2 regions of the Synechococcus sp. CC9616 genome follow, and region 1 is predicted to be linked to the other one. Evidence: predicted binding sites of a transcription regulator. Region 1 holds the regulator's gene; the other holds the start of a gene.
What was found. Region 1 encodes NtcA, which controls nitrogen genes in cyanobacteria. Its sites were predicted from a motif close to GTANCNNNNGNTAC; they were not measured.
Positions count from the first base shown of each region.

Region 1 (5,653 bases):
ACGATGACCCATTAATCGCGAATCTCGATAAAAAAGAAACACTGACAAGTCAATCGCTTGAGAATCTTGTTGACACTCTTGAAGAGGAGAAAGATTATGAGCCCGATATCGCTATCGCAACCAACAAAAAAGAATTTAAAAAGGCATCAGCCGAGGGGATTGATCTTATTTATTTCGAGCCCAAGGGAGATGTTTATGTAGATGGGAACGGAAACTCAAAAGGATTTTGCAATAAAAACCAAGGAGGAATCATTGCCGATCTACCGAACAGCACACCTTTGAGTGAAGACAATATTTTGGTCGGCGAATAACACACAGTCCCTTTCAATCAAACGCGATTGGAGGGGGTTCAAACCCTGGCCAGTGTGACCTTTTCAGGTTGATGCTGATATTTGCCAGCGCGGTCGCTGTACGTGGTGTCGCAGGGATCACCTTCGAAGAACAGCAACTGACAGATGCCTTCACTGGCATAAATACGGCAATCAGCGCCAGAACTGTTACTGAATTCGAGAGTGAGGTGCCCTTCCCAGCTGGCTTCAGCCGGGGTGGTATTCACAATGATTCCAAGCCGTGCATAGGTGCTCTTCCCGAGACAGATCACTGTGATGTTGGGAGGAACCCGCAGCTTCTCCAGTGCCACTCCAAGGCCATAGGAGTGAGCCGGAAGGATGAAGTAGCTGCCATCCTCGTCCTCATGCAGAGGGGTCGGCTCAAGGTTGGCCGGATTGAAGCGCTTTGGGTTCATCACAGTGCCGGGGACGTGCCGGAAAATCATGAACTCCTGCGGTGAAAGCCTGAGGTCGTAGCCGTAGGAGGAGCAGCCAAAGCTGAGAACGGGACGCTCACGATTTTCGGGATCGAGATGACGCACCAAACCCTTTTGAAAGGGAGTGATCATTCCTTCAGCAGCTTGCTCAGTGATCCAGCGATCGCATTTCAGCATCAGAAACCTCGTCGCAATTCAGTGACCTGATCCGCCATCGACATCACGCTGGCTGGGATGGCGGGCCCAGTGATGATCACATCCATCGAACCAGGCCGCTGCTTCAGGGAGTCGACCAACTCCTGTTCATCGAGGTAACCCAGTGCCACAGCAAGACCCAGTTCATCAAGCACCAGTTGGTCGAGATCGCCTTGCATCAAGTGATGACGACAGTCGTTCCAGACGGCTTCCACCGCAGGCCTGGCCTGCTCGACACCGGCTTCAGATAGGCAGGCCTGAACGTCAGGCCGCAACCAGGCCAAACCACCGCAGAGATTGACGCAGCCGCCAGGCCCCTGCTGTACTCCGCCCTTGAGAAATTGCGCAATCAGAACACGACTGCCGAGCCCAGCTGCACGCATCGCCTGACTGAACACCGTTGAAAAGCTGCCCCGATACGGAGCGGTGTGCACCTGCAGCTGACCTTCAGGCTCAACAAGATGCAGGGGCACCCTCGAGGGAACCGTCGCCAGAGGCAGCAAAGCGGCTTGTTCTCTTGCCAGAGAGCTCTGGCTTGGAAGCTCCGCTGATGGGGTGCGCGTGGATTTCAGGCTGGCGGTCATCGAGGTGATGGTCAACCGGATACCCGGGAAGACCTTGAATGTAGCGGCGAGATCACAAGGATCAAGCCCATTGACACCACCTGTGGTGTGCTGTCGAATCATTCCATGAGTGATCACCCTGCTTCTCGCCGAGACGGCCGCAACATCAACGACTTGAGACCCTTCAGCGTCAGCTGGAATCCCATGGGATTTGCGCTCAGCTCGCTGATCGTTCAGACGGGGCAGACGTCGGTGCTTTGCAGCGTCTGTCTTGAGGACAAGGTGCCCCGCTGGCGTATGGGAGAGGGACTGGGATGGGTTTCCGCTGAGTACCGGCTTCTGCCTGGCTCCACTCCTGAGCGCCAGCCGAGAGAACTCATGAAGCTGTCGGGTCGCACCCAGGAAATCCAGCGTCTGATCGCTCGAAGTCTTCGTGCCGTTGTGGACATGCAGGCCCTTGGCGAGCGCAGCCTGTTGATTGACTGCGATGTGATTCAGGCGGATGCCGGCACCAGAACAGCGGCCATCACCGGAGCCTGGCTGGCACTGCGTCAAGCCACGGATGCTCTGCTCCAACAGGGCCTGCTGGAACGCGATCCATTGATCAACCAGGTGGCAGCTGTATCAGTCGGTCTTGTCGACGGGAGAGGCCTGCTCGACCTTGATTACAGCGAGGACAGTCGGGCTGAGGTGGATCTAAATGTGGTGATGGCATCTGACGGGCGGCTGCTTGAAATTCAGGGCACAGCCGAACGAGCTCCGTTCAGCCGGGGGCAACTCAATCAGCTCCTGGATCTTGCTGAACCCGGCTTACAGCAGCTGTTCACCGCCCAGAGGCAGGCCTACGCCGATGTCAGAACCTGATGAGCCTGGAGCGCGGCCGGGAAATAGTAATGACTGTTACAGGATGAACCTTCGTCGATCCTTAGCTTCCTGATAGTCAGCACGGGACAGCGGCGAAACCATGAATGCAGCCAGCAGTGGTTTCACCCGTTACTCCCCAACCGTGCCCCCTTCGACAATGGGGTCCCAGGCTCCATCGAGCCGTTCACTGCTTGATGTGATCCGCGATCTCGACGGTGCCAGCAGCGAACTGGTGGAACGCAATAAAACGATTTTTTTTCCTGGCGATCCAGCAGAACGGGTATATCTGATCCGCCGTGGTGCGGTGCGCTTGTCTCGCGTTTATGAGTCCGGAGAAGAGATCACCGTGGCCTTGCTTCGGGAAAACAGTCTGTTCGGGGTGCTCTCACTGCTGACGGGACACCGGTCCGACCGCTTTTATCACGCTGTTGCCTTTACCCGCGTTGAGATGGTGACGGCGCCGGCCGCATCCGTTCGCACTGCAATCGAGGCAGACACCGCCGTTGGCCTGCGACTGCTACAAGGCCTTTCCAGTCGGATTCTTCAGACGGAAACGATGATTGAAACACTCACGCACCGGGACATGTCCTCCCGTTTGGTGAGTTTTCTGCTAGTGCTCTGCCGTGATTTCGGCGTGCCCGATGACATGGGCATCACGATCGATCTGCGCCTCTCCCACCAGGCGATCGCCGAAGCGATCGGATCAACCCGCGTCACAATCACCCGCCTGCTGGGAGACTTGCGCCAATCCGGATTGGTGCAGATTGATCGCAAGAAGATCACAGTGCTGGATCCAATCGCTCTGGCCAAGCGGTTCAGCTGAACCGTTCATGCAAGCAGGGAGGAGCCGGTGAGCGGCTGGCTTCTCATCCTGTCGCTGCTCGTCCTCGGTGGGGTGCTCTCCACCCTCGGAGATCGACTTGGTAGCCGGGTCGGCAAAGCCCGGCTCAGCTTGTTCAACATGCGACCACGCCGTACGGCCGTGGTCATCACCGTGCTCACCGGCAGCCTGATCAGTGCCCTCTCCCTCGGCCTGATGCTGCTGGTCAGTCGACAGCTGCGCGTCGGCTTGTTTGAACTCGATGCGTTGCAGCAGAAGCTCAGCGAAAGCCGGCAACAGCTCAAAGCCAACCTGGCGGAACTCGAAAAAAACAGAAGCGCCCTCGCCTCCGCTGAACAGGACCGGCGCACTGCCCGTGCGCAAACCCAGGAAGTGGAGACGAAACTCGGTGAAGCCAAGCAAAAGGCTGCTCAGCTACGCGAAGAACTGGAACCACTGCAGGCGCAACGCCAAACCCTGGAAGCCGAACGGGATCGGCTTAGTCAAGACATCGCAGCGCGTGACGCCGATATTCGACGCACCGAAACAGAGCTTGCGGCAGTCCGCAATCGCATCAGTGCTGGGGAGGATGAACTCAAACAGCTGGAACGCAATCTGATCGCCTTGCGGCGAGGGGATGTTGCTCTCAGCAGCGGTCAGACCCTGGCAAGGACCACGGTGCAGCTGGAGAATCCCAGCCAGGCCAAAGAGGTGATCGATCGCCTGCTGCGTGAAGCGAATCTGACGGCCTACAGCCGGGTTTTACCTGGCGACAAACCTGAAAAGCAGATCATCCTTGTCCCCCGAAGCGATGTGGAGAGGCTCCGCAAAATGATCAGCAAACCTGGAACCTGGGTGGTTTCGATGCGCTCCGCAACAAACGTGCTGCGAGGGGAGAGCATCGTTTACGCCATTCCTGATGTCCGCCCCAATCGCACCGTCGCCCGTCAGGGAGAAGTGTTGGCCAGCGCCACTCTGGACTCAGCCCAGCGATCACCCGACACCATCCGGACCAGCATGAACCTTCTGCTTGCATCGGCTTTCGCCGAAGTGAGGAGACGGGGCTCGCTGACTGAAGGTCTGCAATTCGATCCCAATGCCCTCAGCCAGCTCGGACAACAGCTGGTGAATCGTGAATCCGGATCGGTGAATCTCCAGGTTGTGGCGGCTCGCACCAGTGAGAGCGCTGACCCGGTGATGGTGTTGATTCAACTCGCCCAATGACAAGAGTGGTCGGTTTCGATCCAGGCCGAAGCAAGTGCGGCCTGGTGCTAGTGACGACCGACTCAGCCCAGGTGCTTGACAGTGATGTGCTGGTCCCTGAAGCCGTGCTTACCACATTGAACAAATGGAGGCAGCGCGGCGATCTGGAGATGATCGTGATGGGAGATGGGACGGGCAGCAAAACCTGGATCGAGCCGCTGCAGGATCTCACCACTTTGGTTCAGGTCAATGAACGCGGAACAACCTTGAAGGCCCGTCAGCGGTACTGGCAGCTGTGGCCACCTACGGGTCTGACCCGACTCCTTCCCGAAGGACTGAGAGTGCCGCCGGTTCCCCTCGATGCCGTTGCAGCTTTGGTGATGGTGGAGGCTTATCTGAACCTGACCTGTTCATGGCAGGTGCAAGCACCCCTCAGAAGCGTGCGCGAACGGTGAAGACATAGTCACCACCAGGCTCCAATCGGTAATCAGCCCGGACCAGGAAGCGACGCAACGCGTCCTGAATCAGGGCCCGTCCAAGCGACGGTTCAACGGTGAGTTCTCCACGATCAAAAAACCAGCTGAACTGCCACTGGAACCCCCCGGCAATGACCTCTCCTTCCAGGCATTGATCCAGAAAACATTGCCTCAGAACCCTGAGATGGGCTGTGGTCGCCGGAAGTGCCGTCATCGCTGCGCGGAGTGATGCTCGGGGCGAAAGGCATTGATGCTGTTCCCTGCTCGCTCAATGCCGACCCGCTGGATCAGCTGCAATCCATCGAGCACTTCATTCAGCACCTGTTTGACCGTCCCCTGCTCATCTTTTCCGAAGCTACCGAGCACATGGGAGACAGTGCGAGCCTTCCGTTCGGTGGGATTCTCAGCAGGAGCACCAATTCCGATCCGCAGTCTTGGAAACATCTCAGTGCTCAGATGTTGGATCGTGCTGCGCAGACCGTTATGACCACCTGCACTGCCCTTGGCTCTCAACCGCAGGCGACCGAGGGGTAGATCCATGTCGTCCACGAGAACGAGCAGCTGATCCGGAACCAGATCGAACCAGTCGAGTGCCGCTCTGATCGAGCGACCACTGTCATTCATGAAGGTCTGAGGCATCAACAAACGCAAACGCTGATCACCAATGCCGACATCGGCAGTGAGACCGTGCAATTTGGATTGATGGCGAAACTGAAAGCCGTTCTTCTCAGCCAGAAGCTCCAGGGCCATGAAGCCGATGTTGTGG
Region 1 covers NZ_KI911558.1:2,359,306-2,364,958, reverse strand. Annotated here, with positions in the region: gene SYN9616_RS0113200 (hypothetical protein) at 1-311, shown strand, start outside; gene SYN9616_RS0113205 (calcium-binding protein) at 1-7, shown strand, start outside; gene dcd (dCTP deaminase) at 350-943, opposite strand; gene SYN9616_RS0113190 (cob(I)yrinic acid a,c-diamide adenosyltransferase) at 943-1,545, opposite strand; gene rph (ribonuclease PH) at 1,651-2,388, shown strand; gene ntcA (global nitrogen regulator NtcA) at 2,546-3,211, shown strand; gene SYN9616_RS0113175 (DUF3084 domain-containing protein) at 3,239-4,432, shown strand; gene SYN9616_RS0113170 (resolvase) at 4,429-4,866, shown strand; gene SYN9616_RS0113165 (DUF3146 family protein) at 4,844-5,101, opposite strand; gene pth (aminoacyl-tRNA hydrolase) at 5,098-5,653, opposite strand, start outside.

Region 2 (5,653 bases), 410 kb from region 1:
ATGGATTTTTCGCACTCACAGATCTATCGATTGCTCTTGAGCATGGTGAGTTGCGATCGATTATTGGTCCTAACGGTGCCGGTAAAACGACCTTTCTAGATGTAATCACTGGTAAAGTAAAACCAACCAAGGGTTCTGTTTCATTACGTGGCTCCAGTATTGTAGGGTTATCTGAGCAGAAAATATCAAATCTTGGTGTTGGACGTAAATTTCAAACCCCACGTGTTTTTGAACATCTCACAGTCGCAAGAAATTTAGAATTAGCAGCTTCGCCTAACAAGGCTCCATTCCAATTGATGTTTGAAAAACTCAATAGCACTGTGAAAGATGAGGTGCATCGTTTGATGGACTATGTCGGTCTGGCTCCATTTGCGAAGGCTGATGCAGGTTCTCTTTCTCACGGACAGAAGCAGTGGTTGGCGATCTCGATGCTGGTTGCACAGTCTCCTGACATTATTTTGTTGGATGAACCTGTGGCTGGTTTGACAGACGATGAAACCAATAAAACGGCCGAGTTGATCAAATCTCTAGCCGGGGAACATACCGTGGTTGTTATTGAGCATGATATGGAATTTATTCGCGATCTTGGAGCGCCAGTCACCGTATTGCATCAAGGTCAAAAGTTAACAGAAGGAACTTTGGAGCAAGTTAAAGCTGATCCAAAAGTGATTGAAGTTTATCTCGGCCAATCTGACTAACTTTTATTATTCAATTCTCTAAATTATCATGACTCAAATCCAAACCAAATCACACCCTTCCGCCACAAAAACCATTCTCAAAGCAAGTGGGATAAACGTCTACTATGGAGAAAGCCATATCCTTAGGAATGTAGATCTCCACATACCTGAAGGAGAGATGATTTGTCTCATTGGTCGTAATGGTGTTGGTAAAACTACTTTTCTGAAAACAATTATTGGATTGCTCGAGCAGCGCTCTGGTTCTATTGAATACGATGGAGTATTTTTAGCTGATCAGGCCCCTTATAAGCGTGCTCGACGTGGAATTGGTTATGTCTCACAAGGACGTGACATTATTCCAAGGATCACTGTTAAAGAAAATTTGATGATTGGAATGGAATCACTTCCAGGCGGTATGGGAAAAAATAAGCATATCGATCCAATTGTTTTTGAACTTTTTCCCATCCTTGAGCAGTTTTTAAATCGTCGCGGTGGCGATTTGAGTGGTGGTCAACAGCAGCAGCTTGCTATTGCGAGAGCGTTGCTTGGAAAGCCAAAGCTCCTTTTACTTGATGAACCGACAGAAGGGATTCAGCCTTCTATCATTCTTGATATTGAGAGAGCTGTTCAGCGAATCATCAAAGAAACAGGTATCAGTGTCTTGTTGGTTGAACAGCATCTCCATTTCGTTAAACAGTCAAGTTTCTATTATGCGATGCAACGCGGCGGTATCGTGTCTAGTGGGCCAACTTCACAATTATCAGATCGGGTTATCGAAGAGTTCTTGACGGTTTGATTTGAGGGCAAAAATTTAATCTTTGCTGTTTAGGTTGTTGATCTGACGGTTCAACAACCTCTATTCAGCATCCATGGACGGGAATCACTCGAACGCAACCTTGGCTTGTTGATTTTTTCCTGTGCTTCTCGTCGAACGACTTTTGGATTTTTATCTTCGGTTTTCAATCGAATACTTGTGGATAGCATCATCGGTGGAGAGAATAGCCTCTTGCCATCGCAGCCACATTCGGGGCATTGCGTATCGTAGGAGCGTTGTTCAATAGATCTCCAAACCTCATAACTGGTTGCGCAAGTATCAGACTTGCATTCGAATTCGTAAACTGGCATTTTGAAGTTTAAGTTAAAAAGCTTCCATCAGAATGATGGAAGCTTAGGACGTTGTGGCTATTTTGGTTGATTTAAAGAATCAACACGGGAGTATATCCTGATCAAAAATTGAGGTTGGTAGTGCAAGCGTACAACATGCGTTTGGGATATCAACAATACCGCTGACCCTTCCTTCTACAGGAGCACAGCTGAGGAGCAAATAAGCTTGTTCACCGGTATAACCAAACTTTTTCAAATACTCAATTGCATTCAAGCAAGCTCGGCGATATGCTATGTGAACATCCATGTAATACTGCTTGCCCTCGAATTCATCAACGGATATACCTTCAAAGACCAAGTAATCTGTGTAATGTGGTTCAACCGGACTAGTTTTAAACATGGGATTAACCATCCCATATTTCGCCATTCCACCTTTTATCACGTCAACATGTAAATCAAGGTAGCCAGACATCTCAATGGCACCGCAGAAAGAAATCTCCCCGTCACCCTGTGAAAAGTGAATGTCACCCATTGAGAGTTTTCCACCTTCAACGTATACAGGGAAGTAAATTCTCGTGCCTTTGGTCAGGTTTTTGATGTCGCAGTTGCCGCCATGTTCACGGGGCGGAACTGTGCGGGCAGCCTCGTTGGCAATACGGTCGAAGTCGCCAGCTGCAACATTGCCGAGGATTGCACTGTTTGGATTTGGAAGCGCTGCGAGAACGGGTTCACTGCCAGAAAGACCAGCACCATACGTTCTGCGGTCTGGTGCAGTATTAACGAGTTCAGTTTCCCGCCGATTCCATTCATTCAGCAGCTCCATGGAAGGAGCGCATCCGATGAGTCCAGGGTGTGTAATACCAGCGAAGCGCACACCTGGAATGTGTCTCGAAGATGTGTAAACGCCCTCTAAATCCCAGATTGCTTTAGCTGCTTTTGGGTAGTGATCAGTGAGAAAACCTCCACCATTTTCTTTGGCAAAAATACCAGTAAAACCCCATTCATCGCCTTGTAGAGCGCCGACTTCAAGAATATCGACAACGAGAATGTCTCCTGGTTGTGCTCCGTTGACCCAAATAGGTCCGCTCAATACATGAACAACTTCTAGGTTGACATCGGCAATATCTTGCGGGTTGTCATCATCTTTGATTTGTCCGTCTGTCCAATCCTTGCATTCAATTCGGAAGACGTCACCTGGATTCACCGAAGCGACGGCTGGAATATCGGGATGCCATCTGTTATGACCCGGCATCTCCTGTTGATCCATCGGTTTTGTGAGATCAACCTTGAAAAGGGTTTCAGGCATCGATGCAGTTGCGACAAATCCATTGAATCCATCCAAAGGGGAATCAAAAGTCGCAGTTGATACACACCACAAAAGATGCCTGCTTTGAAATCAATATATTGTTGCCATTCCTACTGTGTAAAAAAATATTTTGTGGTATGTGAAATTCCTTTATAAGAAATAATCAGGCCTCAGGTATTGCCTGAAGCCTGATCGTGTATGGATTAAACAGTTGTTGCTACAGGTTCAGCCGCAGGAGCTTCTGTTTTTGGCATTGGTCCAAGCTTGACTCCGTCGGGGTAATACTTCCAGCCATCGCGAATACGTATGCTGCTGTCCCATGGCAGTTTGTATTCTCCGTTGGCTAGATCCTCTACCCAAGTGAGGTAGTTAGCTCTTTCACCGCCGGGTTTACCGACGTAGGCACGACATCCCAGATTAAAGATATTGTTTTCGAGTGCCCAGTTCTCACGGGCTTTATCCACCAATCGGGGGAAGAGTTCTGCTGTCACAATCTCCCAGGGATTCCGATGGCCTTGTTGGATCACATTGCCGTCGTAGTTGCAGACGGTTCCCTCTCCAAAGTAGTAGAAGACACCATCGTAACCAGCCAGATTGACAGAAATTGTGTACATCAAATTCTGCCAAGCGTTTGTTCTATTCGTCCAGATCCATTGATCATTCACCTGGGTGGAATATCCTGAGATTCGGATGTAAACGTTGGCCCCTTTGTATGCGGCTTCCCTGGCGAGTTCGGGGAACATGCCGTCGTGGCAAATGCAGACAGCTAGTTTTGAGCCTTTGGGTCCATCACAGACAGGCATTCCATAGTTGCCTGGTGACCAGGGCTCAATGGGAACCCATGGTTGCAGTTTCCTGTAATGAAGTGCAATTTCACCATCTGAGTTGATGATGATCGCTGAATTAAACGGTGGGAGGCTGGGATCGTCGTTCACTTCCATCAAGGAGAAGACGCCCCAGACGTCGTTTTCCTTGCAAGCATTTTTGAAACGATCAATTTCTGGAGAGTCGATGCGGAGAAGCATCTCGTCGTACGTCCAGATCGCCGTGTTCAGACCCTGAGTGGAGTACTCAGGCATCACGATGAGATCGGCTTCTGGGTAGCCGGCCTTCGTTGTGGCAACAGCCTTGCAGATCTGATCGACCTGCGTCTGGATGTCCTCCGGTCCCTTGATCACAGGAACTGGATACTGAATCATCGCAATAAGCAGCGATTCATCCCAGGAACTGACGCTACCCGTACTGGCCATAGGGCAAGAATGAGAACCATTCCCATGGTGCGTCACGGTTTTGGGGTGAACTGTTGCATCTGAGACCGTCTGCAAGTTTTTCGCCCGAGAGATCGCTGTCGCTGGTAACCGGTGTTACCTATTTTTTGCTGACTCGTCTTCGAAGTCGCCTTTTCTGCAGAGATTTTCGGCAAGCCGCTTCGCCCATGACGGTGCTCCTTGCTTCCCTTGATCAACTAGACGGCCATCGAAGTACATCAACAGTTGCCAATCGGTGTCGCCCCCATCAACCCCAGGCTCTTCATCAGCTTCAAGCCATCGCCCGTAAATGTTGTCGTATTCAGGCCAGTTAGGTAGATCAGGCATGCTGCAGACAGCATTGATTTCGATCAACCTTCGGCCGTTGTCAGGCTCGTCCACGATCACCCCGCCGTCATAGAGGCCATTCGGCTCTCCACCTTTAAAGGCGTGAGAGAGCTCGATCGTTGTACCTTCGCTGACGACCAGGGCATCTCCTGGCTCTGCGTTTTGGTATTTCACCTCCTTGGGCAAGGATTTGCATCCCTGGAATGGCATCGTCAGAACGACGGCTGATACCAGGAAGCATTTTCTCCAAGGAATGTCCTTCATTGCTCCAAGATGCAGTAAGGCATTGAGGCGGAAGTGCCGTTTATCGAAATTCTGAATCATTAAAAAATCTATCTTTTTGGAGGTTGAGTTTCAGGCCGAACGTTTTTTGCCGGTAGTTGTTGGCACAATGAAATTGTAGCGAAGGCTACAGATGTTCACTACGATACAAGGTCCAGTTTCTGTTCAGAGTGGAAACCGACGGCCTTGCAATCACAGAGGCAACCACCATGACCGATCTGCCCACCAAGACTACGCGAGCTGGACTGGCACTGGACGCAAAGTCGTCGTCTCAGACCTCCCAGCTCCTTTACCGTCGCTCCGCCTTCAAGCAAGAGTCCACAGGGGTCATCCGTTCTGCCAAAACAGCGGAACTTCTTCAACTAAAGCCCGAGCAGTCCGAGGTGGATTCGTCGCTATCAAGCCGTTTCCGGCAGCCCGTCCAACCTGGAGGTGTGATTCGTTCAAGGTTGACGGCTGAATTGCTAGGCATCACCCCTGGCGGTTTCAAATCCTGAAATCTTTATTCGTGCTTGATTGAGTTTAATCGATCTTATTGATCTTCAGAGTAAAATTAATTCTTCCGAAATCATTTTCAAGTTGGCATCATAAAGCCAGTTATTGAATGGATGTATGATTTTTTTGACTAATTTTTTATGCTAATTTCTTTAGATAATTTCAATGTGTTGGTATTTGTAATTGATTTATTT
Region 2 covers NZ_KI911558.1:1,949,742-1,955,394, reverse strand. Annotated here, with positions in the region: gene urtD (urea ABC transporter ATP-binding protein UrtD) at 1-698, shown strand, start outside; gene urtE (urea ABC transporter ATP-binding subunit UrtE) at 727-1,473, shown strand; gene SYN9616_RS16610 (FmdB family zinc ribbon protein) at 1,524-1,802, opposite strand; gene fmdA (formamidase) at 1,882-3,087, opposite strand; gene SYN9616_RS0111205 (formamidase) at 3,291-4,412, opposite strand; gene SYN9616_RS15760 (hypothetical protein) at 4,452-4,868, opposite strand; gene SYN9616_RS0111195 (hypothetical protein) at 5,174-5,461, shown strand.
Region 2: the regulator NtcA is predicted to act here: its motif matches at 3,137-3,150, upstream of fmdA (formamidase).